One region of the Enterococcus sp. DJ147D b genome, then DNA from elsewhere that is predicted to be linked to it. Evidence: predicted binding sites of a transcription regulator. Region 1 holds the regulator's gene; the other holds the start of a gene.
What was found. The regulator HrcA, encoded in region 1, represses chaperone genes, less so after heat shock. The targets are predictions, from matches to a motif close to TTAGCACTCNNNNNNNNNGAGTGCTAA.
Positions count from the first base shown of each region.

Region 2: a site for HrcA is predicted at 8,615-8,641, ahead of groES (co-chaperone GroES). Genes of this name have one in related genera too.

Region 1 covers NZ_CM177104.1:1,069,892-1,085,898, forward strand. Annotated here, with positions in the region: gene hemW (radical SAM family heme chaperone HemW) at 1-1,024, shown strand, start outside; gene hrcA (heat-inducible transcriptional repressor HrcA) at 1,255-2,298, shown strand; gene grpE (nucleotide exchange factor GrpE) at 2,395-2,958, shown strand; gene dnaK (molecular chaperone DnaK) at 3,005-4,834, shown strand; gene dnaJ (molecular chaperone DnaJ) at 5,096-6,268, shown strand; gene AC4BD1_RS05220 (amino acid ABC transporter ATP-binding protein) at 6,538-7,275, opposite strand; gene AC4BD1_RS05225 (amino acid ABC transporter substrate-binding protein/permease) at 7,277-8,770, opposite strand; gene uvrB (excinuclease ABC subunit UvrB) at 9,029-11,023, shown strand; gene uvrA (excinuclease ABC subunit UvrA) at 11,040-13,865, shown strand; gene AC4BD1_RS05240 (D-aspartate ligase) at 14,129-15,394, shown strand; gene AC4BD1_RS05245 (amino acid racemase) at 15,397-16,007, shown strand, end outside.
Region 2 covers NZ_CM177104.1:2,238,566-2,254,572, forward strand. Annotated here, with positions in the region: gene nadE (NAD(+) synthase) at 3-827, opposite strand; gene AC4BD1_RS10550 (nicotinate phosphoribosyltransferase) at 853-2,325, opposite strand; gene AC4BD1_RS10555 (hypothetical protein) at 2,583-2,813, shown strand; gene AC4BD1_RS10560 (DUF1827 family protein) at 2,850-3,206, opposite strand; gene AC4BD1_RS10565 (HAD-IIB family hydrolase) at 3,230-4,078, opposite strand; gene AC4BD1_RS10570 (MerR family transcriptional regulator) at 4,200-4,961, shown strand; gene AC4BD1_RS10575 (LacI family DNA-binding transcriptional regulator) at 5,205-6,128, opposite strand; gene AC4BD1_RS10580 (hypothetical protein) at 6,147-6,416, opposite strand; gene groL (chaperonin GroEL) at 6,629-8,254, opposite strand; gene groES (co-chaperone GroES) at 8,295-8,579, opposite strand; gene AC4BD1_RS10595 (CPBP family intramembrane glutamic endopeptidase) at 8,815-9,468, shown strand; gene AC4BD1_RS10600 (6-phospho-beta-glucosidase) at 9,527-10,960, opposite strand; gene AC4BD1_RS10605 (PTS sugar transporter subunit IIC) at 10,997-12,328, opposite strand; gene AC4BD1_RS10610 (SIS domain-containing protein) at 12,522-13,271, opposite strand; gene AC4BD1_RS10615 (NAD(P)-dependent oxidoreductase) at 13,419-14,048, shown strand; gene AC4BD1_RS10620 (MBL fold metallo-hydrolase) at 14,118-14,927, opposite strand; gene AC4BD1_RS10625 (two-component system regulatory protein YycI) at 14,983-15,855, opposite strand; gene AC4BD1_RS10630 (YycH family regulatory protein) at 15,856-16,007, opposite strand, start outside.

The DNA of each region.
Region 1 (16,007 bases):
GATGATGGAGAAACACCCTATAGCTGATTTAGAAACACTTTATATTGGTGGGGGGACACCAACTTCACTATCCGCACAACAATTGGATCGTTTGTTAGCAGGTGCCCGTGATATTTTACCTTTTCGATCTGGAAAGGAATTTACTGTTGAAGCGAACCCAGGTGATTTAACTCGTGAAAAGTTACAGGTTATGAAAAATTATGATGTGAACCGTTTATCTATGGGAGTCCAAACCTTTGATAATCGTTTGTTAAAGAAAATTGGTAGAAAACATACTGCAGAAGATGTATACCAAACAATGTCATTTTTGGAAGCAGAAAGCTTCTCTAATGTAAGTATCGATTTGATTTATGCTTTGCCTGGACAAACACTTGAAAATTATCGTGATACATTGGAGAAAGCATTAACACTAGATTTGCCGCATTATTCTTTATACTCATTGATTTTGGAAAACAAAACGATGTTCATGAATTGGGTGAGACAAGGGCGATTGGAGTTGCCTGATCAAGAAACAGAAACGCAGATGTTTGAGGAAACGATTGAAGCAATGGAACGACATGGCCGTCATCAATATGAAATTAGTAATTTTGGGCTGACCGGTCATGAATCACAACACAATCTAATGTATTGGAACAATGATCATTACTTTGGTTTTGGTGCAGGGGCAAGTGGGTATCTCGATCAAACGCGTTATCGAAATAAAGGACCAATCCAACATTATTTACATCCGTTGCGTGAAGGAAACTTACCAATTTTAGAAAAAGAGAAATTATCACGAAATAATCAGATTGAAGAGGAAATGTTTTTGGGTTTACGTAAAAAATCCGGTATCAGCAAACAACATTTTTATGATCGTTATCAACAAACGATAGAGTCACTCTACCAGTCAACATTAGATGCATTAGTGAAAGAAGACTTGTTAGTGAATGCGGACGAAAGAATTTATTTAACCTCCAAAGGTACATTTTTAGGGAACGAAGTTTTTGAAAAATTTTTGTTACCAAAAACGGAAATTAATAAATAAAAATTGTTTAAATTTAATTAAATAAAAAAATAATCACAAATAATTGCGTAGCGAGAAGTCAAAAAAATATTGATTTCTCGCTCTTTTTTGAATAAAATCTATCGTTAGCACTCGGAATGGAAGAGTGCTAAAAAATGATGTGTTTTTCTTGACAGAAAGCAGGCGGCTTGTTATATTAGTAAGTAGGTTAGCACTTAGAAGATAGGAGTGCTAATGAGAGGTGATGGAAGATGTTAACACAGAGACAAAGTGATATTTTGCGTCTGATCATCCAAAACTATACGAGTAGTGGCGTACCCGTTGGTTCCAAAACGCTAATGGCCGAGGGAATTGAAGCGAGTTCAGCGACGATTCGTAACGATATGAAGGCGCTAGAAGAAGACGGGCTACTATTAAAAACTCATTCTTCCTCTGGCCGAATTCCATCTGCAATGGGGTATCGTTATTATGTGGATCATTTATTAAAACCAACTCGTGTAACAAATGATGATTTGCAAGTGATTAGGCAGTCTTTAGGGAAAGAATTTCATGAGATCAACGAAATCATACGTCAATCTGCTGAAATCTTGTCTGAATTGACAAGCTATACGACATTCTCGTTGGGACCAGAAGTGAAAGATCGCCGATTAACGGGTTTCCGAATCGTTCCGTTAAACCATCGGCAAATCATTGCTATCGTGGTGACGGATAAAGGTAATGTTGAAAGTCAGGTATTTACTCTTCCAGCAAATTTGGGGAGTCAAGATTTAGAAAAAATGGTTCGGCTTGTTAACGACCGCTTGGTGGGAGATCCACTAATGACTGTTTATCAAAAATTACGAACAGAGATCCCAATGATCTTACATAAATATTTCCAATCAACGGAAGGTATCTCTTATTTATTTGATGCTGTTTTAGGTCAAGTATTTGAAGATAAAATTTATGTGAGTGGACAAATGAATCTACTTGATTATGAACCCCATCAAGATTTGAATCAGTTTAAGTCGATGTTTTCTTTAATGAGAGATTCCGACGAGCTTACTCAAATGATTGTTCCAATGGATAGTAATATTCATATTAAGATTGGCTCTGAATTAGGTAATGATTTGCTACAAAACATGAGTATGATTCAAGCAAGTTATGAAATTGATGGGCATGGTCGAGGAACCATTGCCTTACTCGGACCAACAAGCATGCCTTATTCACGAATGTTTGGTTTGGTTGATGTCTATCGAAAAGAACTAGCGAATAAGCTGGCTGATTACTATCGTTTGCTTGATTTATCTGGCTCATGATCGTAAGTCCGTATTTCTAAGATTGATAGCAGCTAATCTGATTTTTAGTATGAATAATCAAGACAGCTGACTGAATAATGAAAGGAAGACTGTATCGTGAAAGAAAACCAAGAGGAATTAGACAAAGAATTAAAAGACATCCAGCAAGATTTGGAAGTCGATACAGAAGCTGCGGAAGACTCAGGTGTTTCAGAAGTTGAAGTGGAAAATGTTGAAATCGTCAACTTGAAAGCTGACTTAGAAGAAATGGAAGATAAGTTCCTACGCGCCCGAGCTGAAATTGCCAATATGGCAAATCGCGGAAAAAATGAACGTGAACAATTGCAAAAATATCGTTCGCAAGATTTAGCAAAAAAATTATTGCCTTCAATTGACAACCTAGAACGAGCGCTAGCAACAGAAGTTTCAGACGAACAAGGTGCTAGCTTGAAAAAAGGTGTCGAAATGGTATTAGAAGGTGTCCGTTTTGCACTTAAAGAAGAAGGAATCGAAAAAATTCCTGCGAAAGGCGAAACGTTTGACCCAATGCTTCACCAAGCAGTCCAAACTGTTCCTGCATCTGATGAGTTGCCGGCAGATACGATTGTAGAAGTTTTGCAAGAAGGATACAAATTACACGATCGCGTATTAAGACCAACAATGGTCATTGTCGCGCAGTAATTCGTGCAACTATAAAATAAATTTTATTTAATAAGGAGACGTTAATATGACTAAAATTATTGGTATTGACTTAGGTACAACAAACTCTGCAGTTGCTGTATTAGAAGGAAACGAAGCAAAAATTATCGCAAACCCAGAAGGAAACCGTACAACACCTTCTGTAGTTTCATTTAAAAATGGTGAAATCCAAGTTGGTGAAGTGGCAAAACGTCAAGCTGTAACTAACCCAAATACAATTTCATCAATCAAACGTCACATTGGCGAACCTGGATATAAAGTAGAAGTGGAAGGAAAATCTTACACACCACAAGAAATTTCTGCAATGATTCTTCAATATATCAAAGGCTTTGCTGAAGATTACTTAGGTGAAAAAGTTGAGAAAGCAGTTATCACTGTTCCTGCATACTTTAACGATGCACAACGTCAAGCAACAAAAGATGCTGGTAAAATTGCTGGTTTGGAAGTTGAACGTATTGTCAATGAACCAACAGCAGCAGCTTTAGCTTATGGTTTAGACAAAACAGACCGCGACGAAAAAATCTTAGTATTTGACCTTGGTGGTGGTACATTTGACGTATCAATCCTTGAATTAGGTGATGGTGTCTTTGACGTACTATCAACAGCTGGTGACAACCATTTAGGTGGGGATGACTTTGATAACAAGATCATTGATTACATGGTTGCGGAATTCAAAAAAGAAAACGGCGTAGACCTTGGTCAAGATAAAATGGCTTTACAACGTTTGAAAGATGCTGCTGAAAAAGCGAAAAAAGATTTGTCAGGTGTTTCAAGCACTCAAATCAGCTTGCCATTTATTACAGCTGGCGAAGCAGGACCTTTGCATTTAGAAATGACATTGACTCGTGCGAAATTTGATGAATTGACAGCTGACTTAGTTGAACGTACAAAAATTCCAGTACGCCAAGCATTAAAAGATGCTGGTTTATCACAATCTGAAATCGATGAAGTAATCTTAGTTGGTGGTTCAACTCGTATTCCTGCAGTTGTTGAAGCTGTAAGAAAAGAAACTGGTAAAGAACCAAATAAATCAGTAAACCCTGATGAAGTTGTTGCAATGGGTGCAGCAATTCAAGGTGGCGTTATTACTGGTGATGTAAAAGATGTTGTTTTACTTGATGTAACACCATTATCATTAGGTATCGAAACAATGGGTGGAGTCTTTACTAAATTGATTGATCGTAATACAACGATCCCAACAAGTAAATCACAAGTATTCTCAACAGCTGCTGATAACCAACCGGCTGTAGATATTCATGTTTTACAAGGTGAACGTCCAATGGCTGCTGATAACAAAACATTAGGAAGATTCCAATTAACTGATATTCCTGCAGCACCACGTGGTATTCCTCAAATCGAAGTTACTTTTGATATTGATAAAAACGGAATCGTCAATGTATCAGCAAAAGATCTAGGTACTTCAAAAGAACAAAAGATCACTATCAAATCTTCATCAGGTTTATCAGACGAAGAAATCGAACGTATGGTAAAAGATGCAGAATCAAATGCAGAAGCTGACAAAGCTCGTAAAGAAGAAGTGGATCTTCGCAATGACGTAGATGCTTTATTATTCTCAGTTGATAAAACATTGAAAGAATTAGAAGGTAAAGTAGACGCAGAAGAAGTTCAAAAAGCAGAAGCGGCTCGCGATGAATTAAAAGCAGCAGTTGAAGCAAATAACATTGAAGAAATGAAAACAAAACGTGATGCTTTGAATGAAATCGTTCAAAACTTAACAGTTAAATTATATGAACAAGCTGCACAACAACAAGCACAAGAAAATCCTGAAGCAGCACAAGGCGGAGCAGACGATGTCGTTGATGCTGACTTTGAAGAAGTCGACGGTGACGACAAATAATTAGTTCCCTAGTGTGCTAGGAGTAGACCAAAACAGGAAACTTGGACTTAGCTGAAATCTGTAGATTCGGCTAAAGCCATCTTTTCTGGACTGTCTACCTATTCGTAAAAAAGAGAAGGCTATGGGGAAAGTCGATCCGACTTTTTGCCACAGTCTTTTTCTTTTGAAAGAATGCATGCAGCAGTTTTGGTTTCGTCTAAAATGTGATATGATTACAAGCGATGTGAATTTGATGTATTAGAACCAATAGGAGGAAAGCCTATGGCAACGAAACGTGATTATTATGAAGTCTTAGGAATTTCAAAAGGGGCTTCAGAAGATGAAATAAAGAAAGCTTATCGTAAACTTTCTAAGAAATATCATCCTGATATTAACAAAGAAGCAGATGCAGAAGAAAAATTTAAAGAAGTATCTGAGGCTTATGAAATTTTAAGTGACCCACAAAAACGGGCTGCGTATGATCAATATGGTCATGCTGGCACAGATCCAAATTATGGCGCTGGAGGCGGAGGCGGCTTCGGTGGCTTTGGCGGGTTCTCTGGAGGTGGAGGTGGCTTCGGTGGTTTTGAAGATATCTTTGACTCTTTCTTTGGAGGAGGCGGAGGTCGTTCAGTTGATCCGACGGCACCTCGCCAAGGAGCTGATTTGCAATACACAATTGATTTGAGTTTTGAGGAAGCAATCTTTGGTATTGAAAAAGAAATCAAATATAACCGCGAAGAAGTTTGTCACACTTGTCATGGGAATGGTGCAAAACCTGGTACGGAACCAATTACATGTCAAAAATGTCATGGTTCAGGGACAATCAATGTTGAACGTCAAACGCCACTAGGGCGCGTGATGAGTCGTCAAACGTGTGATGTTTGTCACGGTACTGGAAAAGAAATCAAAGAACCGTGTCCAACTTGTCATGGCTCAGGTCATGAAAAGAAAGCTCACTCTGTGAAAGTAAATGTACCAGCTGGTGTCGAAGAAGGACAACAAATGCGTTTAGCTGGTCAAGGTGAAGCAGGTGAAAACGGTGGGCCGTTCGGTGATTTATATGTAGTCTTCCGTGTAGAAGAAAGTAATATTTTTGATCGTGATGGTTCAGAAATCTATTACGAATTACCATTAAGTTTTGTACAAGCAGCTTTAGGAGATGAAGTTCAAGTTCCAACTGTTCATGGGGATGTTAAATTAAAAATTCCAGCAGGGACACAAACAGGAACAAACTTCCGTCTTCGCGGAAAAGGTGCACCTAAACTACGTGGTGGTGCAACAGGTGACCAACACGTGAAAGTGAAACTAATTACACCGAAGAACTTAAATGAGCAACAAAAAGAAGCGTTACGCTCATTTGCTGAAGCAGGTGGAATGAAAGTCGAAGAACAGCAAGAAGATGGTTTTTTCGATAAGATGAAGGATGCTTTTGGCGGAAAAAAGCGTAAATAATAAAACGGTGAAGTCGACAAATATGTCACTTCACCGTTTTATTGTTTATCTGCTTACTTAATAAAGTGAACTTTTTGAAAATAAACTGAATCAAAAAACGGGTTGTGATACACTCGTAAGTCCTTTGGTAATGAAGGACACGAGTGATAAAAAGAAGTGCTTAGCAATGATTAGTTCTTCTAGAATATGAATCAAAAAAGCATCGTCAAAATCTTGTTCAAGATTTTGACGATGCTTTTCATGTTTTGAAACTGTTTCAGGTTCTCTGGTTAAATATCTAAAACTTTATCTAGGAAATCTTTTGTGCGTTCGTTTTGTGGATTTTCAAAAATTTGTTCAGGTGTTCCGTCTTCAAGGAAGTTTCCGCCGTCAATGAACATGACACGATTAGCGACTTCTTTGGCAAAGCCCATTTCGTGAGTAACGATAACCATGGTCATTCCTTGTTTTGCAAGTTTTTTCATGACGTTCAGAACATCACCGACCATCTCTGGATCAAGTGCAGAGGTTGGTTCATCAAAAAGCATGATGTCTGGGTTCATTGCTAATGCACGCGCAATCGCAACACGTTGTTTTTGTCCGCCTGAGAGCATTTCTGGTGACATATCTTTTTTATCAGCTAAGCCAACTGTATCTAATAGCTTGATGGCTTTTTTTTCTGCTTCTTCGCGAGATTCCTTTTTCAAATCCATTGGCGCAAGAATAATATTTTCTAAAACAGAAAGGTGAGGGAATAAATTAAAGTGTTGGAACACCATTCCGATATGCTGACGAACAAGATTGATATTTGTGTTTTTATCCATTAAATGAGCGCCGTCGATGATGATGTCACCATCCGTTGGCTCTTCTAGACGATTTAAGCAGCGTAGGAAAGTACTTTTTCCTGAACCAGAAGGGCCGATGATACAAACGACATCGCCTTCGTTGATTGAGACGTTGATATCATTTAATACAGTATTTTCACCATATTTTTTTACAAGATGTTCAACTAAGATTTTTTCTGACATCTTACTTCACCTTCTTTTCTAAAACTTTCGCTAATTTTGTTAAAGCGGTAATCAAGATTAAATACATGACTGCGATAATTAAGTAAACATACGTACTTTGTGTGGTACGGGCAACGATAATTTTACCAGCTTGTAGTAATTCGACTACTCCGATTGCAGAGATGATTGTTGTATCCTTCAATGAGATAACGAATTGGTTAACGAATGAAGGAAGCATGATTCGAATAGCTTGTGGCAAGATGATTTTTTGCATTGTTCGGTTATAAGACAACCCTAAACTTCTCGAAGCTTCCATTTGTCCAACGGGAACGGCGTTGATACCGCCACGAACGATCTCTGCAATATACGCACTCGCGTTTAAGGTCAATGTAATAACGCCAGCAATGAAATCTGGAATTGTAAATCCAACAATTCCAGGTAAGCCAAAGAAAATGAAGAAGGCAAGTACCATCATTGGAATTCCACGAATGATATCAACGTAAATGCTTGCTATCATGCGTAGTGCACGAATAGGTGAGACACTGAATAATCCGAAAATAACACCCACTACTAGTGCCAAAGCGAAAGAGACTAGAGCAAGAACGATTGTCATCCAAAAACCACGTAATAATGGTTTGTAATTGTTTTTGATTAAACCGATGATTGTTGATTCGTCTTTGGTTGAGTCTGCTGACTCATTTGAAGTAGCTACATATTTATCAATGATTTTGTCATAGGCGCCTGTGCGCTTTAACTCTTTAAGTCCTTCATTGAACATCGTTAAAAGTTCTGGGTTTTCACCTTTTTTAACTGCGAAGGCATATTTACCACCAGATTCTTTTGGCATTGGGGTATCAATTTTTTGACCTTGTTTGATAGCATAACCAAGAACAGGGTAGTCATCCATGATTGCGTCAATCGCACCAACTTTCAAACCGTCATATAATTGGTCAGCAGCGTCGAAGTACTTGATTTTGTAGCCATATTCTTCTTCATGATTGCTCAGGAATTCAGCGCTTTCGGTTCCGACTTTGGCACCAACTGTTTTCCCTTTTAAATCTTTGTAGGATTTGATTGATGTATCACCTTGTTTTACGCCCAACTGAATTCCGCTATCAAAATAAGTATCAGAAAAATCGTAACTTTGCTTACGTTCATCTGTGACGGTCATTCCGGCAATCATGCCATCAGCTTGTCCAGACTCTAATGCTTGTAACGCAGCGGAAAATCCGCGATAGTCCATTTGGATATTGAAGCCTTGAAGCTCGGAAATCTGTTTCATTAACTCAACATCGATTCCTTCATACTTACCGTCCGTGTTTTGAAACTCGAAGGGTGCAAAGGCAGAGTCGCTAGCAACGACGTATTTGTCTTTTTTTGGCTGAGCCATCTGCATCGACTCGGCGGTACTTGATTCCGTATTGTTTGTTTCTGCATGGGCAGGATTACTAGTTGCAAGTGTGATAAATCCTGCCATTATGAAAATGAACGAGTAGAATAAATGCTTTCTTTTCATAATTACCTCCTAAATTCTCAATATCTATTTATTATAGGTGAAAAGTAATGAATCAGACAAGTTCTGAAACTTAAAAAAATGAAAAAAACAATAAAATCTAACATCCTATGTAAGAAGTTCTAACATGGAATGCCGAGGTAAAGGAGTGGCGAAAGTATGTTCGGTGTGTTATAATTTTTTAGTAAGGAATGCCTTTGCTTTCCTTTTCTTTTTGCAAGTCATAAAATGAAAAGGAATGAATGAAAAGGGGGACGAAAAATGATTGAAAGAGATACCTCTCAACAATTTGAGCTTGTCTCGAAGTACCAACCAGCAGGGGATCAACCTGAAGCGATACGCCAATTAGTGGATGGTGTGGTTGGTGGGGAGAAAGCGCAAATCTTATTAGGTGCAACCGGTACGGGGAAGACCTATACGATTTCAAATGTGATTAAGGAAGTAAATAAGCCAACATTGATTATTGCACATAATAAAACTTTAGCTGGACAATTATATGGAGAATTTAAAGAATTCTTTCCCAAAAACGCGGTTGAATATTTTGTTTCTTATTATGATTATTATCAACCAGAAGCGTATGTTCCATCTAGTGATACTTATATTGAAAAAGATTCAAGTGTCAATGACGAGATTGATAAGCTGCGCCATTCGGCTACAAGTTCCCTTCTAGAGCGGAACGATACAATTGTGATTGCCTCTGTTTCTTGTATTTTCGGATTAGGTTCACCATTTGAATATCAGAAACAAGTTGTTTCAATTCGACAAGGAGCAGAACTTGATCGTAATCAATTGATTCGGAATCTAGTGGGAATCAATTTTGAACGAAATGATATTGATTTTCAGCGTGGTCGGTTTCGAGTACGCGGTGACGTGGTGGAGATTTTTCCGGCTTCACGCGACGAACGTGCTTTGAGAGTCGAATTTTTTGGGGATGAAGTCGAACGAATTCGGGAAGTAGATGCGCTAACTGGAGAGGTGCTTGGTGAAACAGGACACGTTGCTATTTTCCCTGCTACTCACTTCGTGACAAATGATGAACATATGGAACAGGCTGTTGCGAACATCAAAGCCGAACTAGAGATGCGCTTAAAAGTGTTACGAGATAATAATCAGTTACTAGAAGCGCAACGTTTAGAACAAAGAACAAACTATGATATCGAAATGATGCTAGAGATGGGTTACACTTCAGGCATTGAAAACTATTCGCGACATATGGATGGTCGAAAAGAAGGAGAGCCACCTTATACATTGCTTGATTTCTTTCCAGAAGATTTTTTGATTGTCATTGACGAATCACATGTAACGATGCCACAAATTCGCGGAATGTATAATGGTGACCGGGCGCGTAAACAAATGTTAGTTGATTATGGGTTCCGCTTGCCTTCAGCGCTTGACAATCGGCCATTAAGATTAGAAGAGTTCGAGCAACATGTCCATCAAATTATCTACGTCTCGGCTACACCGGGGCCTTATGAAAATGAACAAACGGATAGAGTAATCCAACAAATTATTCGTCCAACTGGTTTATTAGATCCAGTGATTGAAGTTCGTCCGATCATGGGTCAAATTGACGATTTGGTTGGTGAAATCAATGACCGAGTGGAGAAAAATGAACGTGTCTTTGTAACGACGTTGACGAAAAAAATGTCTGAAGATCTGACTGATTACTTTAAAGAACTGGGAATCAAAGTAAAATACCTGCACAGTGATATCAAAACCCTTGAACGGACGGAAATTATTCGTGACTTACGTTTAGGTGAGTTTGATGTTTTAGTTGGGATCAATTTATTGCGTGAAGGATTAGATGTTCCAGAAGTTTCTTTGGTTGCTATCTTAGACGCTGATAAAGAAGGATTCTTGAGAAGTGAACGTTCGCTTGTCCAAACAATTGGGCGTGCAGCACGAAATTCAGAAGGAAAAGTAATCATGTATGCTGATAAAGTAACGGACTCGATGCGTTCAGCAATGGATGAAACGGCACGGAGACGTTCGATACAAGAAGCATATAATGAAGAACATGGAATCGTGCCAAAAACGATTATCAAAGAAATTCGTGATTTGATTTCTATTACAAAAGAGGCAAAAGATGACGCCAAAGGAACAGTCCAAGTTTCTTATAATGAAATGAGTCGAAAAGAAAAAGCTGATTTATTGATGAAATTAGAAAAAGAAATGAAAGATGCTGCGAAAGCTTTAGATTTTGAAACTGCCGCTAATTTACGCGATACAATTTTAGAATTGAAGGCAGCGGAGTAAAGAGCAGGAGGACGAGATGGCTAACGATAAAATTATTATTCATGGTGCCAGAGAGCACAATTTAAAAAATGTAGATGTAACAATTCCAAGAGATAAATTTGTAGTGATTACAGGGTTATCTGGTTCTGGGAAAAGCTCATTAGCTTTCGACACACTTTATGCAGAGGGACAACGACGATATGTCGAAAGTCTCTCTGCTTATGCTCGCCAATTTTTGGGGCAAATGGATAAACCAGATGTTGACAGTATCGACGGCTTAAGTCCGGCGATTTCGATTGACCAAAAAACGACAAGTAAAAATCCTCGTTCGACGGTAGGAACAGTAACAGAAATCAATGATTATCTACGTTTGCTTTTTGCACGTGTGGGCCATCCAATCTGTCCTAATGATCACATTGAGATCACCAGTCAATCGGTTGAACAAATGGTTGACCAAGTGTTAGAGTTACCAGAACGGACAAAGATCCAAATTTTAGCACCAATTGTTGCAAAGAAAAAAGGTCAGCACAAAAAAGTGTTTGAACGAATTCAAAAAGAAGGGTATGTTCGTGTAAGAGTGGATGGTGATACCTTCGACATTACTGAGGTTCCTGAACTGGAAAAAAACAAAAAGCATGATATTGCTATCGTTATTGACCGAATAGTGGTAAAAGAGGGCATTCGTTCACGTTTGTTCGATTCCTTTGAAGCAGCATTACGCTTGGCAGATGGCTATGCTTTGGTTGATGTGATTGGTGAAAAAGAAATGCTGTTCAGTGAACATTACTCTTGCCCTTATTGTGGCTTTACAGTTGGCGAACTGGAGCCACGATTGTTTTCATTCAATGCGCCATTTGGAGCTTGTCCCGATTGTGATGGACTAGGTTTGAAACTAGAAGTAGACCAAGATTTAGTTATTCCTGATCGTACCAAGACCTTGGCTGAAGGAGCAATTGTTCCATGGAATCCAATCAGTTCGCAATACTATCCTCAAATGTTGGCACAAGCGTGTGAAAGTTATGGAATTGATATGAACACACCGTTTGATGAATTACCAGCAGAACATCAAGAAATTGTTTTGAATGGGACAGATGAATTATTCCATTTCCATTACGAAAATGATTTTGGCGGTGTGCGTGACGTGGAAGCATCTTTTGAGGGCGTGCTAAAGAATATTGCTCGTCGTTATCAAGAAACAAGCAGTGATTTTACGAGAGAGCAAATGCGTCAATATATGACGGAATTAACTTGTCAAACATGTAAAGGATTACGTTTGAATCCGCAAGCCTTATCTGTCAAAATTAATGGAACAAATATTGGTGAAACAAATGAATTATCGATCAAAAAAGCAGTTGATTTTTTCTCAGGTTTAACATTATCTGAACAAGAAACGATGATTGCTAAACCGATTTTAAAAGAAGTAAACGATCGATTGTCATTTTTAGAAAATGTTGGGTTGGAATACTTAACCTTGAGTCGGGCTTCTGGAACACTATCTGGTGGGGAAGCACAACGAATTCGTTTAGCCACCCAAATTGGATCAAATCTTTCAGGTGTTCTGTATATTTTGGATGAACCATCAATTGGGTTACATCAACGGGATAATGATCGTTTGATTGGTTCACTGAAGAAAATGAGAGACTTAGGCAATACTTTGATTGTTGTGGAACATGATGAGGATACCATGCGAGCAGCGGATTATTTGATTGATGTAGGACCAGGTGCTGGTGAGCAAGGTGGACAAATCGTTGCAGCTGGAACGCCTGCAGAAGTTGCGAAAGACCCACGTTCATTAACAGGACAATACCTATCAGGAAAAAAGAAGATTGCTGTACCAACAACACGTCGCCAAGGAAATGGTGAAGCAATTAAAATTACTGGAGCAGCAGAAAATAACTTGAAAAACGTGACAGTGAAGTTTCCTCTAGGAGAATTCGTGGCAGTCACTGGTGTCTCTGGTTCTGGAAAAAGTACTTTGGTTAATGGTATTTTGAAAAAAGCTCTTGCACAAAAATTGAATCGAAATTCAGCTAAACCGGGTAAATTCAAAACAATTTCTGGTTATGATAGTATCGAAAAAATCATTGATATCGATCAAAGCCCCATTGGCCGTACACCAAGAAGTAACCCAGCAACTTATACAAGTGTCTTTGATGATGTTCGTGATCTTTTTGCACAAACAAATGAAGCTAAAATGCGTGGCTACAAAAAAGGACGCTTTAGCTTTAACGTAAAAGGTGGCCGATGTGAAGCTTGTCGTGGTGACGGAATCATCAAAATCGAAATGCATTTTTTACCTGATGTTTATGTTCCTTGTGAAGTGTGTCATGGCAAACGATACAATTCTGAAACGTTGGAAGTACGGTATAAAGGAAAAAATATTGCTGATATTTTAGAAATGACTGTTGAAGACGCTGTAGAATTCTTCCAACACATTCCTAAAATTCATCGTAAATTAAAGACAATCGTGGATGTCGGATTAGGTTACATTACGATGGGGCAACCAGCGACGACATTATCCGGTGGAGAAGCACAGCGGATGAAATTGGCCAGTGAATTGCATAAAATATCCAATGGTAAGAACTTTTATATTCTTGATGAACCGACAACGGGGCTACATGCAGATGATATTGCACGTTTACTAGATGTTTTACAACGTCTAGTGGATGCAGGAAATACGGTATTAGTAATCGAGCATAATCTAGATGTCATCAAAACTGCGGATTATATCATTGATTTAGGGCCTGAAGGAGGCGATGGTGGCGGAACGATTTTAGCCACTGGGACACCAGAAGATATTGTTAAGGTAAAAGAGAGTTACACTGGACGATATTTAGAAAAAGTAATGGAAGAAAAGGTCTAAAAATTAAAAAATGGTGATATGGTTAAAAAAACTTTAAAAGATGATAAAACACTTGTTTTTTTAGATAGCATCTTCTAAAATACATTACAAGGTAGTTCTTTCTACACTGAATTGGTATAGATAAAACTTCCTATAAGTTCAATCCGTTCAAAAAAGAATTGAGCAATCGGAGGAGTTTCCTTTGATTGCTTTTTTCTTTATGGTATGATATTCCTTGTGTAGTTAAATAAAGAATCAGTAGATTAATGAGTAAGTGAGAGATTGTGATGAATAGTAATGTAAATGAAGAATTTATTCCTATATTATTGGGAAGTGATATGAACGTCTATGGTATGGCTCGTTCATTTAATGAAGCCTATGGAAAAGTGTGCCAAGCCTATGCTTCAAACCAACTTGCACCAACCCGTTATAGTAACATCGTGAGTGTCGAAGTGATTCCCGGTTTTGATAAGGATCCAGTTTTTATCGAAACAATGTTACGTTTGGCAAAAGAAAAATATTCCGACCACAGCAAAAAATATTTATTGATTGCTTGTGGCGATGGATATGCAGAGTTGATATCTCAGCATAAAGAAGAACTCTCGGCATACTTTATTTGTCCGTATATTGATTATTCATTATTCAAACGGTTAATCAATAAGGTAAGTTTCTATGAAGTTTGCGAAAAATATCAACTTCCTTATCCAAAAACATTAATTGTTAGAGAACCAATGTTAGTGGATGGTCGTTTGGAACAAGAACTGCCATTTGAATTTCCAGTTGCATTAAAACCAGCGAATAGTGTCGAGTATCTTTCTGTCCAATTTGAAGGACGAAAAAAAGCATTTATTATCGATAATCGTGAAGAGTTTGATTTGATTTTAGGACGAATTTACGAAGCTGGATATACGAGTGAGATGATTGTTCAAGACTTCATTCCTGGAGATGATAGCAACATGCGTGTGTTAAACGCTTATGTTGATGAAAATCATCAGGTTCGTATGATGTGCTTGGGACATCCGCTCTTGGAAGATCCAACACCTGCGTCAATTGGTAATTATGTGGTAATTATGCCAGATTACAATGAAAAAATTTATCAGACAATCAAGAAATTTTTAGAAACAATCGAGTATACTGGCTTTGCGAATTTTGACATGAAGTATGATCCACGTGATGGTGAATATAAATTATTTGAAATTAATTTACGCCAAGGACGTAGTAGCTTCTTTGTTACATTGAATGGGCTTAATTTAGCACGTTTTGTTACCGAAGACAGAGTATTCCACAAACCATTTACAGAAACTATTTATGGTACAAAAGATTCTTCAGATGCAAAACTGTGGATGGGCGTACCAAAAAAAATCTTCTTAACGTATGCAAGAGAGAATGAAGATAAAAAAATTGCAGAAAAAATGATCCAGGAAAAACGTTTTGGCACAACTGTATTTTATGATGGCGATCGTTCATTGAAACGTTGGGTGTTAATGAAATATATGTTCCATAACTATATTCCTCGATTCAAAAAATACTTTCATGTGAAAGAAGGCTAGTCATGGAAAATTTTTTCAGTATTTTGGGCGGTATGGGAACAATGGCGACGGAAAGTTTTGTCCGCTTGATCAATCACCGCACAAATGCAACTAAGGACCAAGAATATCTAAACTATGTATTGTTCAATCATGCAACGGTGCCTGATCGAACTGCTTATATTTTGGATCGTGAAAAGGAAAATCCAATTCCTTATTTGCTCGATGATATTGAAAAGCAAAACCTACTACAGCCCAATTTTATCGTATTGACATGTAATACGGCGCATTATTTTTTTGATGAGCTACAAGCAGCAACGGCTATCCCCCTCTTGCATATGCCAAGAGAAGCGGCCAATGAATTAGTTCGTCAACAAACAACTGGTTCAGTAGCCTTGTTAGGTACAGAAGGCAGCATGAAGGCAGGGATTTACGAGCGTGAAGTAAAACAATTAGGATTTGATGTAGTGATTCCTGATGAAAAGTTACAAGCGAAAATCAGTCATTTGATTTATCATGATATCAAAGAATCAGACTACTTGAATGAAGCTTTATACTATGAAATTTTAGAAGAAGTGGTTGGCCGGTTAAACTGTGAAAAAATCATTTTGGGATGTACCGAATTATCATTGATGCA
Region 2 (16,007 bases), 1.2 Mb from region 1:
CTTTACTTCCAAAAGTCATCGAAAACTGTGATTGGTAGATGACGTTTATGTTTGGTTTTGTTCCACCAAGCTTCAAGGGTTTCTTGCGCATGTTCAGGAATTTCTTTTCCTTCTAAATAATCATCAATTTGATCATAAGTGATACCTAAAGCAACTTCATCCGCAATCAATGGTTTACCATCTTCCAAGTCAGCTGTTGGGATTTTAGTGTACAATTCGGTTGGGGCGCCTAATTCTTTTAAGAGGGTTTTTCCTTGTCGTTTATTCAAACGAAAAAGTGGCAAGATGTCCGCCCCACCATCACCAAATTTTGTAAAGAATCCTGTAATATTTTCTGCTGCATGGTCTGTCCCTAAGACGGCACCAAATTTTGCACCAGCAATGCCATATTGGGTAATCATTCGTTGACGTGCTTTGATATTGCCTTTGTTAAAATCACTGATTTCGATACCTGCTTCAACTAATGAAGAAACTTGTGCATCCACGGCTGGTTTGATATCAACACGTAAACTCACATCAGGCTGAATAAAATCCAATGCAGCTTTTGCATCTTCTTCATCCGCTTGTTCGCCATAAGGTAAGCGAACAGCAACAAATTGATAACTGTCATCCTGTGTTTCTTCACGCATTTCAGACATTGCTAATTGTGCCAGACGGCCAGCTAAAGTTGAATCTTGTCCGCCACTGATCCCTAAAACAAATGTTTTGATAAATGGATATTTTTTCAAGTAGTCTTTCAAGAAATCCACACTTCGACGAATTTCTACTTGCGCATCAATGACAGGTTTCACGCCTAATTCTTTGATGATTTCTTGTTGTAAACTCATGTTTTTTCCCCCTCAGCGATTTTACTCATGCTTCATTGTGTAGCTCAGCAACGCTTTTTTTCATTCGTTCCATAATAGACATCTTATGATTCCAGCATTCTGTTGATAGATCGACTGGATATTTTTGTGGGTTCAAATCACGTTTATACTCTTCCCATAGAGAATCCAGATTTTCACGTGCATACTCTTTGATTTCATTTAAACTTGGCAATGAATAGACTAACTTACCTTCAACGAAAATATCTTGTAACATCGGACGCGCAGAAAAATCGCGTACCGTTTTATTGATAAACGTGTGAACAGGATGGAACATGAAGATTTCTTCTTCCTTACGAGGATCTTCATTCCACAATGTGACATAGTCACCTTCAGATTTCCCATCAAAGTTCCGTGTGATACGCCAAACTTGCTTTTTCCCTGGCGTTGTTACTTTTTCTGCGTTGCTAGATAATTTGATGGTATCGATCATTTTTCCCTCTTCGTTTTCAATCGATACTAATTTGAACACCGCTCCTAATGCCGGTTGATCATAAGCTGTAATCAACTTAGTGCCAACACCCCAAACATCAATTTTAGCCTTTTGCATTTTTAAATTTAGAATTGTTGCTTCATCTAAATCGTTAGAAGCATAGATTTTTGCATCTGTAAATCCTGCCGCATCTAACTGTTCACGTACACGTTTTGAAATATATGCCATATCACCACTATCGATTCGAACACCTTGAAAATTGATTTTATCGCCCATTTCTTTTGCTACTCGAATCGCACTTGGCACACCTGACTTCAATGTATTATACGTATCAACTAAAAAGACACAGTCTTTATGTGTTTTTGCGTAAGCCATGAAGGCATCATAATCGTTTCCATAGGATTGAACCAATGAATGAGCATGCGTTCCACTCGCAGGAATACCAAAAATTTTCCCAGCACGCACATTACTTGTCGCATCGGCACCACCAATGAAGGCCGCACGTGTTCCCCAAACTGCTGCATCCAGTTCTTGCGCACGCCTTGTCCCAAACTCCAATAGTGGATCATCACCAATAACGGATTTGATTCGGGCTGCTTTCGTAGCAATCAATGTTTGAAAATTGACCATATTCAGTAGCGCTGTTTCAACCAATTGACAATGTGCTAGTGGTCCTTCTACTTGAATAAGTGGTTCATTGTTAAAGACGATTTCGCCTTCAAGCATTGAACGAACAGTTGCTTTAAATTCAAATTCTTTTAAATAAATAAGGAAGTCTTCTGGGTAGTTACCCTCTTCTCGTAAATAATCAATATCTGATTCGCTGAAAGTTAAGTTTTCTAAATACTGAACCAAACGTTCCAGACCAGCAAAGACAGCATAACCATGGTTAAAAGGCATTTCTCGAAAGTAACATTCAAAAACGGCATGTAAATCTGCGCGACCTAATTCCCAGTATGTCTGCATCATATTGATTTGGTACAAATCAGTGTGTAGCGTCAAACTGTCATCTGGGTAAATTTTATTCATCTGTTTAATACTCCTCTTGGCGATTTTTCATTTCCTAACCATTATATCAAAAAAACGAAATAGGAAAAGCAAACTTGATTTTTTTCCGAAAATATCAATTTTATATTCTTCAATCATTTTCATTTTTTCTTCTATGAATGGATTGACAGAGATACGAACGTATGTTCTAATTGATTTGTAAAAGATTTCAATTCATTTTGTTATTAATTCATTTATTCGTGCACTCTATTTAGACAGTATCGATTAAGGAGGCCGGTATGCGTACAATCACACAACACTTTGAAACAGTTATTATCACTGCTTATATCGCAAAGCAAAAGATTATCGTTGAGCGCTTGGATCATAGTTATGCAGAAGGATTTGTTCAACCAACCATCACACCTGATGGCTTCTATATTGATGAGCATTTTATCCAATGGGAACAGATTTCAACGATTTGCTTAGCTGAACAATATTTTCATTTTTGGAAAGAAATTATTCAAAAATAAAAAAACTTCTCAGTTTTTTACTGAGAAGTTTTTTTATTATATATTGGCTACGTTTTGTTCGATGATCACAATATCTTTATTTGGACGTTTGAATTGGAGGCCGGCCCTTTCCAATTCTTGTTTGACTCCGACATGAACAGATACCTCTTCCCGTGCTACTTTCAAAATTCGGCGAATAGCATAGTCGATTTCTTGTTTTGTGATCTTCTTTTTCGTATTAATCATCATCAACTGAATCTTATCGTATGTATCTACATATAAAATTTGTGTACGATCTAGTGCGTAGAATTTGTAATAGTTGATTGTTTGATCTCCAAAAAAGAAATTCACTATTTTTGGGTAAAATGTCTTGATATTTAGATTACTATTGATTGGTGTTTCAACTAATTTCATCTCATCCCTCTTTTTCTTTTTACTTATAGAACATGTTCAAAAATAAACTGACCGACGCCACCTTCACTACAACTTGGTGCAATCATATGACTATTTTCTTTTACATTCCTTGCAGCGTTTTCCACAGCAACAGGCACATCAACAACAGCTAACATAGCTAAGTCATTTTCTCCGTCCCCAATACCATAGCTGGTCGCTAATGGATAGTCTGATAAATAATTGGTGATAGCACTTCCTTTTGTACTATTAGGATGCACAATTTCTAAGGTCTTTATAAATGAATGGAATACAAGTAACTCTGTTTCTTGTAAAGAAGATCGAATCACTTCGTGACGCTCGTCATCTGCTTCCATCAATTCGATTTTGACCACGACTGTTTCAGGTCTTTCGGAAAGATATTTTGCAATATCTTCCGTATGTACGCAATCGTTTTCAAAATATTGTTCTTTATAATCCATGATTCGTTTACCTTGTTCTCCAAGTTTTTCTAATGATTCTCGCAGCGCACTTAGCTGTTTCGTGTATTCTTTTGTTGGGCGTATCACCACACCACGATCTGTATGAACAAAGTATAAAATTTCTTGCTTTTCTAAAATTTGAATCACTTCTTTTGTTTCTTGGTGCGTTAGGGTGCTAGTGTAACGCTCAGGCTCACCTACTTTTTTAATGCCTGCACCATTTCCAAAAATAACATCACAATCAATTAACAACTCATCATTCATTTGCTTGACTAAGTCATATCCTCGTCCTGTGACAAAAACGAAATGATCTCCCTTTGCTTGCAATGCTTGAATGGCTTCGCGATTAATCGATGGGATTTCTTTTCCTAGCTCTTGAAACGTACCATCAATATCTGAAAAAACAATGTTCATTGATTTCTCCTTTTCCTTTTCTTATAAAATAGTATAACATAATTTTTAATAGGATTTTGAAATTTTTCCTTGACCTTCTCGTTACGTGAGGGAGTATTCTAGCAATTGTCAGGAGGAAAAAATGGAATATACAATTAAAAAAATAGCAGAGTTATCCGGTGTCAGTCCCCGAACATTACGTTTCTATGATGAAATTGGATTGCTTAAACCAGCTAAGATCAACTCTTCTGGTTATCGCATCTATGGTGCAAAAGAGATTGATCGGCTCCAACAGATTTTATTTTATCGCTCACTTGAGTTCAAACTTGAACAAATTCAGGAATTACTAAACCAACCAGACTTTGATCAACAGCAAGCATTACGTAACCATCAGCAACTGCTATTAAAGAAACGTGCACAAATCGACGCCCTTTTGACAACTGTTCAAAAAACACTTACTAGTTACGAAGGAGGAATAACCATGTCAGACCAAGAAAAATTCGAAGGATTTAAACAACAAAAAATCAGCGAAAATGAAGAACAATTTGGACAAGAGATCCGAGAAAAATATGGCGAAAAAACAGTTGAGGAAGCCAATCAAAAATGGGCAAATATGACTGAGCAACAATTTCAAGAAATGCAGGTAATTGAAGAACAGCTTTTAACAGATTTAGCAACTTATCTTACACAGCCGGAACTAGATCAACCACTAGCGAAGGCCATTTTTGACGCGCACAAAGAATGGTTAGCATTTAGTTGGTCTACTTATACACCACAAGCTCACCAGGGCTTGGGACAAATGTATCTAGCAGATGAGCGCTTTACCGCTTATTATGATGATCGCAGTGGGAATGGTGCAACCAAAGCATTGAATGAAATCATTCAATATTATACGAATAAATAATGATTACTTTTTGATCCTTTATCCGTTCTAGGAAAAAATGAATGGATTATTTCATTCCATTCTGTTTTGATTTATCCGAAGAAAAAAACTGGGATAGCCTACTCAAGTGTCCATCAAAAGTTCCATTTGAAAATCGAACTTTTTGTGGCATCACATAAAGCTATTCCAGTCTTTTTTATTATTTTATAACCAGATCTCTTAAAATCACTAATCATTTTTTCTATTAGTTCGTTCCAATTATCTTTATCTTTGAATAAATTCATATGGAATCTTGATTTGTTCAGGTTTCTTTTTCAAGAATAAGTAAAATGCCATTTCCCCACACTTTTTCAAGTGATGGTCAATGGTGGAAAAGTTCAATAGCTCACTCACATACAGATTATCTCTGCCAACTAATTTAGGTGCTCTTCCTTTAGGAAATGCTTTGAGGATACCAGCTGCAACCATATCTGCATTTGTAAAAATACCGTCTACTGGATGCTCATTAAAAAAGGTCCCCGCCTTGATTCCATCTTCCAACCCAATACAGTCCCAGATAACCATTTCTTCTTCAAAATTTGGATAGAGTTTCCGACATAATTGTAAGGTGATTTTAGAATTGAAACTGATTCGGCTACTCCTTCCTAAAGTAACACCCAATTTTTTGACACCAACTTTTTGTAAATAATCCAATGCTTCTGTAATCGACTGCTCCCGATCAATAAATACGCAACTTGACTTTTCATCTTTGATTTCTTCACAAAAAATAATAGGACCATATTTTTGATATGCCTTCAGTGTTTCTAATGAATTAGCACGTGATGTTACAACTAGGCCATCAAATCTTTTTGCTGCAAATTCTTCGAGATACGCTTTCTCACGATTTATTTGATAATTTGTTGGTAATAAAGTGACTTTATAATTGGAATCAAAGGCTGCCTCAGTGATTCCGCTAATCAGCTGATCAAAGTAGGGGTGATTAGTATAGGGCAAAATGACGCCCAAATTTTTCGTTTCCCCATAACTTAATGTTCGTGCATTTGCATTAGGAATATAATCTAGTTCCTTCATAACCGCTAAAATTTCTGCACGTTTCTTTTCATCCACATAAGGGTGTTCATTAATAACTCGAGAAATAGTCGAAACGGAATAGCCTGTCAAACGTGCAATATCTCGAATAGTTGCCACGATGTCAATCCACCTACCTTAAACGAAAAGTTTTTCTTGTAGATAGTCTATCACAGCTGGCCCACATTCATAAAATTGATACAACTTTTCTTGATAATAAAAACTAATTCGTTGTCCGCCCCAAAAGGTATCTTTGGTTAAATTGGTTAACTCGCTGATATCAATTTTTTCTATCACTGGTTTATTCAGGCCTTGAAAACTTTTTAAAACTAATTTATTTTCACGACAATCTACCAACGCGTAAAAACAAGTGCTTGATGTTCCCAAAATTTTCACATAAGTATGCATAGGTAAGCCCTCCTTCTTGATAGTTCGAGTATAATTTATGAAACGCGTCCCAGAGCAAGCAAAACGTTTTGATAACAAAAAAGAAGACAGTTGACGGATGAATTCGTCAACTGTCTTCTTTTTTATTTAGATGATTGTTCTTTATCTGTAGATACCTCATTCAATAAAAGAGAGCTGTAACCATACAGCTCTCTTTTATATATGTTAGATTACTACATCATACCGCCCATCATTGATGGATCCATCGCTGGAGCAGCAGGAGCAGCTGGTTCTGGTTTATCCGCAACAACTGCTTCAGTTGTTAATAACAACGCTGAAACGGAAGCAGCATTTTGCAATGCAGAACGTGTTACTTTCGTTGGGTCAACGATACCGGCTTCCACCATGTTTACCCATTCGCCTGTTGCTGCATTGAATCCAGTACCAAGTTCAACATTTTTCAATTTGTCAACGATTACTGAGCCTTCATATCCAGCATTTTCAGCGATTTGACGAATTGGTTCTTCTAATGCACGAACAACGATTTTAATCCCTGTTGCTACGTCACCTTGAGCTTCTACTTCAGAAACTTTACCAATGACATTCACTAATGCAGTACCACCACCAGATACCATGCCTTCTTCTACGGCAGCACGAGTAGCATTTAGCGCATCCTCAATACGTAATTTCAATTCTTTTAGCTCAGTTTCAGTCGCCGCACCAACTTTGACAACTGCAACACCACCAGCTAATTTAGCTAAACGTTCTTGTAATTTTTCACGATCGAAATCAGAAGTTGTTTCAGCAATTTGGTTTTTGATCAATTGAACACGTGCATCAATTGCTGTTTTATCGCCAGAACCTTCAACGATTGTTGTATTATCTTTATCAACAACGACTTTTGAAGCATTTCCTAAGTTATCAACCGTTGCATCTTTCAATTCTAGACCTAAGTCATCAGTGATCACTGTACCACCTGTCAAAATAGCGATATCTTCAAGCATTGCTTTACGACGGTCGCCAAATCCTGGTGCTTTGACAGCAACTACATTAAATGTTCCACGAATTTTGTTCAAGACTAATGTTGGTAATGCTTCGCCATCTACGTCATCTGCAATGATCAATAATGGACGAGATTGTTGTAAAATTTGTTCTAATAAAGGTAAGATATCTTGAATATTTGAGATTTTTTTATCTGTGATCAAGATATAAGGATTATCTAAAACAGCTTCCATTTTGTCATTATCAGTGACCATGTATTGTGATAAATACCCACGGTCAAATTGCATTCCTTCAACAACATCTAATTCTGTTTCGATTCCTTTTGATTCTTCAATTGTGATTACCCCGTCGTTACCGACTTTTTCCATTGCATCTGCAATCAAATGACCCACTTGTTCTGAACCAGAAGAAACAGCAGCAACTTGTGCGATTGCTTCTTTTGAATCAACAACTGTAGAAATATTGTGTAATTCTTCTACTGCTGCTTTTGTAGCTAATTCAATTCCTCGGCGAATACCTAAAGGATTAGCACCAGCAGTTACGTTTTTCAAACCTTCTCTAACGATTGCTTGTGTTAAAACAGTAGCAGTAGTTGTACCGTCACCTGCAATATCATTCGTTTTTGAAGCAACTTCAGAAACTAATTTTGCACCCATGTTTTCAAAATGATCTTCTAATTCAATTTCTTTTGCAATTGTTACCCCATCATTAGTAATCAATGGAGAACCATAAGATTTTTCTAAAACAACATTACGACCTTTTGGCCCTAAAGTAACTTTTACTGTATCAGCTAATTTATCTACGCCACGAAGCATTGCTGCGCGTGCGTCTTCTGCGAATTTCAATTCTTTTGCCATGATTGGTTTCACCTCAATAATAAATTTTATTTATCTAACTTTACTCAACGATCGCCATAATATCTTTGCCAGAAACGATCAAATATTCTTTGCCTTCAAATTTCACTTCTGTTCCGGCATACTTTTCAAACATTACTTGATCGCCTTCTTTAACAGCGGCAGGAACTTTTTCACCGTTTTCTAATAAACGGCCTTCACCAACCGCAACGATTCTACCAGTTTGTGGTTTTTCTTTTGCAGAGGAAGCTAAGACGATTCCTCCCACAGTTTTTTCTTCTTCTTTTGCGACTTCGATGATGACACGGTCACCTAATGGTTTTAACACGATAAATCCCTCCGATAACACGATTTTTAGTTCTGTTAGCACTCTTACTCATCGAGTGCTAACCTACATTTTTAATAATACTCATTCTGCTCCTTTTTTGCAAGCTTTTTAAATCAAAGAAATCTGATTTTTTATTTTCATCGGCGAACAACTTTCGTATGGTATAATTACCAATAAATCTTGACTACTAACACAGGTAAGCCATCTTTTATAAGAGCCTGCAAGGAGGAATTTTATGTCATTAAAAAAATATAGTCTACTAAGCATTTTTTGCTACGGTTTAGTTTTTGTTTCCCCTGTACTTTTGAGCATTACTGGTATTGTTACTACTTCGACTGGTTTGATTTCAGCGACAACGATCACGTATTTACTAGGAGCTTTGATTCTACTATTTCTGTATTTTAAGCAAAAAGAACCTTTAACGATAGAAGCAGATGTACCCAAAGCAAGTGTTCCTGAAATCATTTTGCTTGGATTAGGTGGTATTTTGATAGCGATCCTTTTACAAGGTGTAGCTGTCAGAATAGAAACTTTTTTATTTGGTCAAAGCGCTCCATCTGAAAATACGCAAAATATCATCCAGATGATTTTAAAAGCACCTGCCTTTATTTTAGCAACGACTATTGGTGGCCCAATTATGGAAGAACTTGTTTTTCGTCGTAGCATTCTAGGTCTTATTAGTCACTACTCTAATTTTTGGGTAGGCGCTGTAATCAGTTCTCTACTTTTTGCCGTTGCACATGCAGATGGACATCTATTAGTTTACTTTTTTTTGGGTTTCTTCTTTAGTTTATTGTATAAATCAACTGGTCGAATTTGGACTTCGATGATCACACACGTTGGTATGAATACATTAGTTATCGTTGTACAGTTGTTGATCCAAAAATAATTTTCACCTTCAATTAAAAACTGCGACAAAATCATTTGAGATTTTGTCGCAGTTTTTTTTAGCTTAATGTTTCACCGTTCGTAGCAATAACTTCCTTATACCAATCAAACGATTTTTTCTTGCTTCTTGCCAATGTCCCATTTCCTTCGTTGTCCTTATCAACATAGATAAAGCCATAACGTTTTTTCATTTCTCCTGTTCCAGCCGAAACCAAGTCAATGAATCCCCATGGCGTATAGCCCATTAAATCAATACCGTCATATTCAACAGCGTCTTTCATTGAAGCAATATGTTCTTGTAAATACTCAATACGATAATCATCTTCAACTTGTCCGCTTTCCCCAATCTCATCGATCGCGCCAAATCCATTTTCCACAATAAATAATGGTTTTTCGTAACGTTCATTGAACCAGTTCATTGCGTAGCGTAAGCCCATAGGATCAATTTGCCAACCCCAATCAGATGCTTTCACGTAAGGATTTTCTACTAAATCTGCTGCTTCATCATAATCAAAAGTTGGTGCTTTTCCATGATCTTTGATTGCAAACGACATGTAGTAACTAAAGCCAATATAGTCGACACATCCTGCCTTTAAAATATGGGCATCTTCTGCTGTTCGATCTAAGTCAAATCCTTTTCGTTTGAAGTATGCATCCATATAACTTGGGTAATGACCTTTGCAATGCACATCAGTAAACCAATAGCGTCTTTGCATTGCAACTGTTGCTGCCATCATATCATTGGGACTACATGAGTAACTATAGATTGGAACCATGGCAATCATACACCCAATTTCAAAGTTTGGATTGATTCGATGACCAATCTCCACTGCCTGCGCACTTGCTACTAATTCATAATGTGCAGCCTGATACATGATTGCTTCGCGATCTTCGCCTTCTTCATAACGAATACCAGAATTAGTAAATGGTGCGAAATCTTCATGGAAATTTGCTTGATTGTTGATTTCATTAAAGGTCATCCAGTATTTCACTTTCTCTTGATAACGAGTGAAACAAGTTTCCGCAAATCGAGTAAAAAACTCAATCATTTTTCGATTTCGCCAGCCCCCATATTTTTTCACCAAATGATACGGCATTTCAAAATGAGAAAGTGTGATAACTGGTTCAATTCCATACTTTAAACATTCATCGAATAGGTCATCATAAAATTGTAATCCTGTTTCATTTGGTTCTAATTCGTCACCTTTTGGAAAAATTCTGCTCCAAGCAATGGATGTTCGAAAACAATTCAATCCTAATTCCGCAAACAAACGCACATCTTCCTTATAGTGGTGATAAAAATCAATTGCCTCATGATTAGGATAATATTTGCCTTCAATCACACCATCTGTAATTTCTCTTGCTACACCATTTTTTCCAGCAGTCATGACATCAGCAACACTAACACCTTTGCCTCCTTCTTGCCAACCACCTTCTAATTGATGGGCTGCTACTGCACCGCCCCATAAAAAATCTTTTCTCAATACGCTCATACGATCGACTCATTTCTTGTTAATTTGTAAAATCGTTTATAAAACTTGTGACTCTTCTAATTGATCTGCTTCCTCAAAAGAAAGATCATTTTCTTGTGCATAATTCATTGCATCGATTTTCTTCACAAATGGTAGATAGATAAAGAAACCAACTGCTAAAACAAATGTTTGTAACAATGCTGCTTGCCAGCCACCTACTAAAAAGCCTGAGATAATTGGTGGTGTTGTCCATGGTACTTGTACAGCTGTGAATAACGGAACTAGTCCTGTATACAAAGCAAAGTAAGTGATCACGCCAGAAACAACTGGCGTTGCAATAAATGGAATGGCCATAATCGGGTTCATTACAATCGGTGTTGCAAAAATAATTGGTTCGTTAATGTTAAAGATAGCTGGTGCTAAAGATAAACGACCAAGTTGTTTGAACTGCGCTGATTTTGCAAAGAAAACCATGAACATCACGACACCAATTGTCATTCCAGCACCTGTGACTGTCATAAATTGATCTAAAAATTGTTGTGTAACGATATGTCCACCATTCGCAACAGTCAATGCTTTACCAGACTCAAGAATCTCTGTGTTTGCTAATGAATTTGCTTGTAAGATTGGTCCCATGATCCCGCCGACAATCGTTGAACCATGTACCCCAAAGAACCATAAGAATGGAACTAAGAAACCAAGCATCAATGCACCACCAAGTGAATCAGTTACACCTTGCATTGGGCTTTGGATTACTTCGTAAATCCATTGAATCATTGTTGTGCTGAAGACTGCATCAAAGAAAATATATACAAGCATTGCAAAAGTGATCAACACAGCTGCTGGAATCAATGCAGTAAATGAGTTAGCCACATTATCGGGCACTTGCTCAGGCAATTTGATTCGAATATCTCTTTTTAGGAACCAAGTGTAGCCCCATCCAACAAATAATCCCACCAAGATTGCACTGATCATTCCTTGACCACCAGTCCAAGCTTTATCAATTACGTTCCCAATTACAACACCAGATTCTGCATCCGTCACATCTGAACGCATTGTTAATAAAAAGATAACTAATGCAATCATTCCTGCTGGCAATCCTTCAAATCCTTCGTCTTTAACGTAAGAATAAGCAATCCCAACTACTGCAAAAATTGCCATGATCGCAAATGAAGCACCATACGCTTGATTAAAGTAAACAGCAAGACCAGAATTATTGACCCATTCTGAAACGGCTGTAACTGGGAAGTTCGCTAGTAATAGAAAAACCGAACCAACAATGGTGAAAGGCATTGTATATAACATCCCATTACGCAAAGCAGTAATAGGCTTTGTATTAACAAATTTTAAAACCGGAGGTAAAACTTTCTCATTAATCCATTCGTTCATAATACATCTCTCCTTATCCAAGTAAATTAAAAAAATCATCCAATAAAAAATAAGTGCACTTCATCCAATAAATCCTTTTCTATACTCCTTTCTTTCACTTTATATCCGTTTACATATATAACTATAACTAACCTTGCCAAAGAAAAAAAGAGCTCAGCCGTATGCAGGAACATGTTCCAACAAAAAAAACAGGCTAATGTGCTCTTTCCATTTCTTGACTCGCTTTTTGCGCTAACATTTCTAATAAGGTCACCACTGGGACTTGTGTCGTAAGATTCAGTGACTCCTCTTTTCCTCTTGTTTCTGGCATATAATAAGACAAATTGTAGTCTGCCAAACGAGCAATCGTTGACGTTTCGTCATTGGTAATACTCAAGACTTTCGCACCATAACGCTTAAAAGCTTCTGTTTTTTCGATCATTTCAGACGTCTCACCTGATACGGACAAAATAATCGCTAATGTACTTTCTAAACCACGAGAAGGAACTGGGGCGAATGGATCAGTGATACTATATGCATTCAATCCTAAATTGATAAAGTAGCGGCTGCCATATAATCCCAGGACACCACTTGTACCAATTCCAGAAAAAGCAACATGACGAGCTTCTACAATCATTTGTACTGCTTGTTCCAAAACGATTCGATAGCTTTCATTGTTGACTTTTTTCAAAAAAGAATCCACTTGAACAGTTGCATCATAAAATTGTTCAAACATTTGCTGCTTCGCTTGTGTCTGATAATTTTTGATTGCAAATTTCAACTCGGAAAAACCTTGTAAACCTAATTTGTTACAACAACGTAAAATCGTCGTGGTCGACACATGACACGCATCTGATAATTGACGAATCGTCATTCTTGAAACTTCCTCTAAATTGGCAATCAAATAATTATAAACAATCATTTCTAGTTCATTTAACTGCTTTATTTTTTCTGATTCAAACACTGTTTTCCCTCCCCTCATTATCTTTTAATTATAACAGAGCAATAAATATAAAAGAAAGTCTGGCACTGAATTCTTCCAGAAAAAACCAATTCTTTGACCCTACTCACATAACTTCATACAATAAAGGAAATGATAGGAGGTTTTTTGATGAAAATAGCAATTATTGGTGCAACTGGTCACGCAGGTTCATTGATTTTAAAGGAGGCCCTTGCTCGTCAGCTCGATGTTACAGCCGTTGTCAGAAATGCCAAAAAACTAACAGTAGCTGTTCCATTTATTGAAAAAGATTTATACGATTTGGCGACTGAAGACCTTGCTTCTTTTGACATTGTTATTGATGCATTCAACGCACCCGCAGGCAAGGAAGAAATGCATCAAACGTCCCTTGCTCATTTAACAAAAATTTTAACGAATACTTCGACTCGGTTACTTGTCGTTGGCGGTGCGTCTTCTCTATTTACTGACCCAGAAAAAACAACTCGGATGATTGACCAAGTACCAAAAGACGCGCCTTTTTATCCAACAGCTTTCCATATGTCACAAGCGCTTACTCATTTAAAAAACACAAAGGGACTTCGTTGGACCTATATCAGTCCGGCTGCGTTCTTCAATCCAACTGGCGAACGAACTGGAAAATATCAATTAAATGACGACTTTCTTCACAACAATGCACATGGAGAAAGTGTTATCAGTATGGCGGACTATGCCATTGCTTTAATTGATGAGGTCTTAGCAGATAAGCATGAAAACGAGCATATTAGTGTTGTAAGTCAATAAAGTAAATAAAAAATCCCAATAGTTTAATCAAACTGTTGGGATTTTTTATGATATTTTTGGAACAATTTGTTAGATTGAAAACAATTCCGTTGCTTGATCTGGATCCGTATCGTACACATCAAAATCAGACCCCACACCGAAATCTTTTTCTTTTAATATGTTTTCCATCGTCAAATGAGCTAGCTCTTTCAAGTTATTTTCCTTACTCAAGTGACCTAAATAAATACGTTTCGTTCGATTACCAATCACATCAGTCATCACTAATGCACCATCTTCATTTGATAAATGACCACGATCTCCTAAAATTCGTTGTTTTAAATTCCACGGATACGAACCCATCCGCAACATTTCCAAGTCATGATTACTTTCCATCAGATAACCATCTGCGTTTTCAATAACCCCACGCATATAATCACTACAGTAACCAGTATCCGTTAACATCACGAAAGAACGATTTTCTTTGTAGATACGATAAAACTGTGGCGCAGCCGCATCATGCGAAACACCAAAACTTTCAATATCGACATCTCCAAAAGTTTGGACTTTTCCCATTTCAAATAAATGTTTTTGCTCGACGGGTACATTACCGATCAACGGCGACATTGCTTCCCACGTTTTTTCATTGGCATACACGTCTAAATGGTATTTCCGTGCCAGTACACCTACACCATGAATGTGATCTCGATGTTCATGCGTCACAAGAATACCATCTAAGTCTTCAGGTTTACGATCAATTTGAGCCATCAAGGAAGTAATTTTTTTCCCGCTAAGACCTGCATCCACCAATAGTCGTTTCTTCTCACTTTCCAAATAAAGTGAGTTTCCTGAACTCCCACTCGCAAGGATACTGATTTTAAAAGCTGGTTTTTCTTGGACCATTTATTTATTACTTCCCTTCTTCACACTGTAAACTTTTTTCATTATACCTACTTTTTTAATTATCTTCCACTTTTGGAACCACATTATTTGTCACAATGGTGTTACTGAATGCATTAACGGATTCAATTTGAACACTTTTATCACTTGTTTCAATAGCCACATACCAAATTGGAACGTACACATTTTTTTCTCGAACCTTTACGATACAAGAATAAGCAAGTTGACGCCATAAAATTTTTGAAGAACTAGGAATCTTATTATTCACATAAAGCGTTTGGATTGCTTCTTCTTCTGAATATAGATCCATTTTTTCACGTAGCTGTTCAATATTCGTCAAATGTGTTTGCGTATATTTCGTCAGTTGGTAGACACCATCATCCTTTTCCACCATAAAATTGATTTCAGCTGTATCATCATGAAATGGAATTCCTTCATACGACTGACTCGCCTGAATCTCTAGTGAATCTCCGTCTAATGTCGAGAAATTCGTCATAAATTCATATTCATCGCCATAAAGCACATTATTTTGGCTATTCAAAAATTCCGTAATCGAATGTTTAGTTTGTTTATTGTCGATCTTGTACTTTTCGGATTCTTCAGTGGCAAACGTCTTCGTTAAAGTAGACAGCCCGTCAAAAGTGATGCCGCTACGAAGCAACCCCGTAGAATTCTTTTTTCGATGTTGTGTTAAGACCGTGCCTAAATCACTTTGTTCAGCACTTAAATAATATCCTTGCTTGCTCTCAGAAGAAATATTCCCTGAATAAGAAATATCATCACTAGCTAGACGATTTTGTATTGACTCCGTTTGATCTGATCGTATCACATTGTTTTCTTGGTTCATTGCCTCGTGATAACTGCTGAATAAAAAAATATTGAGACCTAAGAAAGCTAGGAAAAAAATCCATTCAATTTTTTTAAAGTCCACTTAGTTCGCCTCCATTTCAGCTAGTTTGTTAGACAATTCACTGGCAGAGTACCAATTCCCTTGATATTTCACATACCATTCTGGTAGCAAATCTACGACTCGGTTTGTTTCTTTGATATTTTGCCACGTATAACCAATGATGACCGATTCAA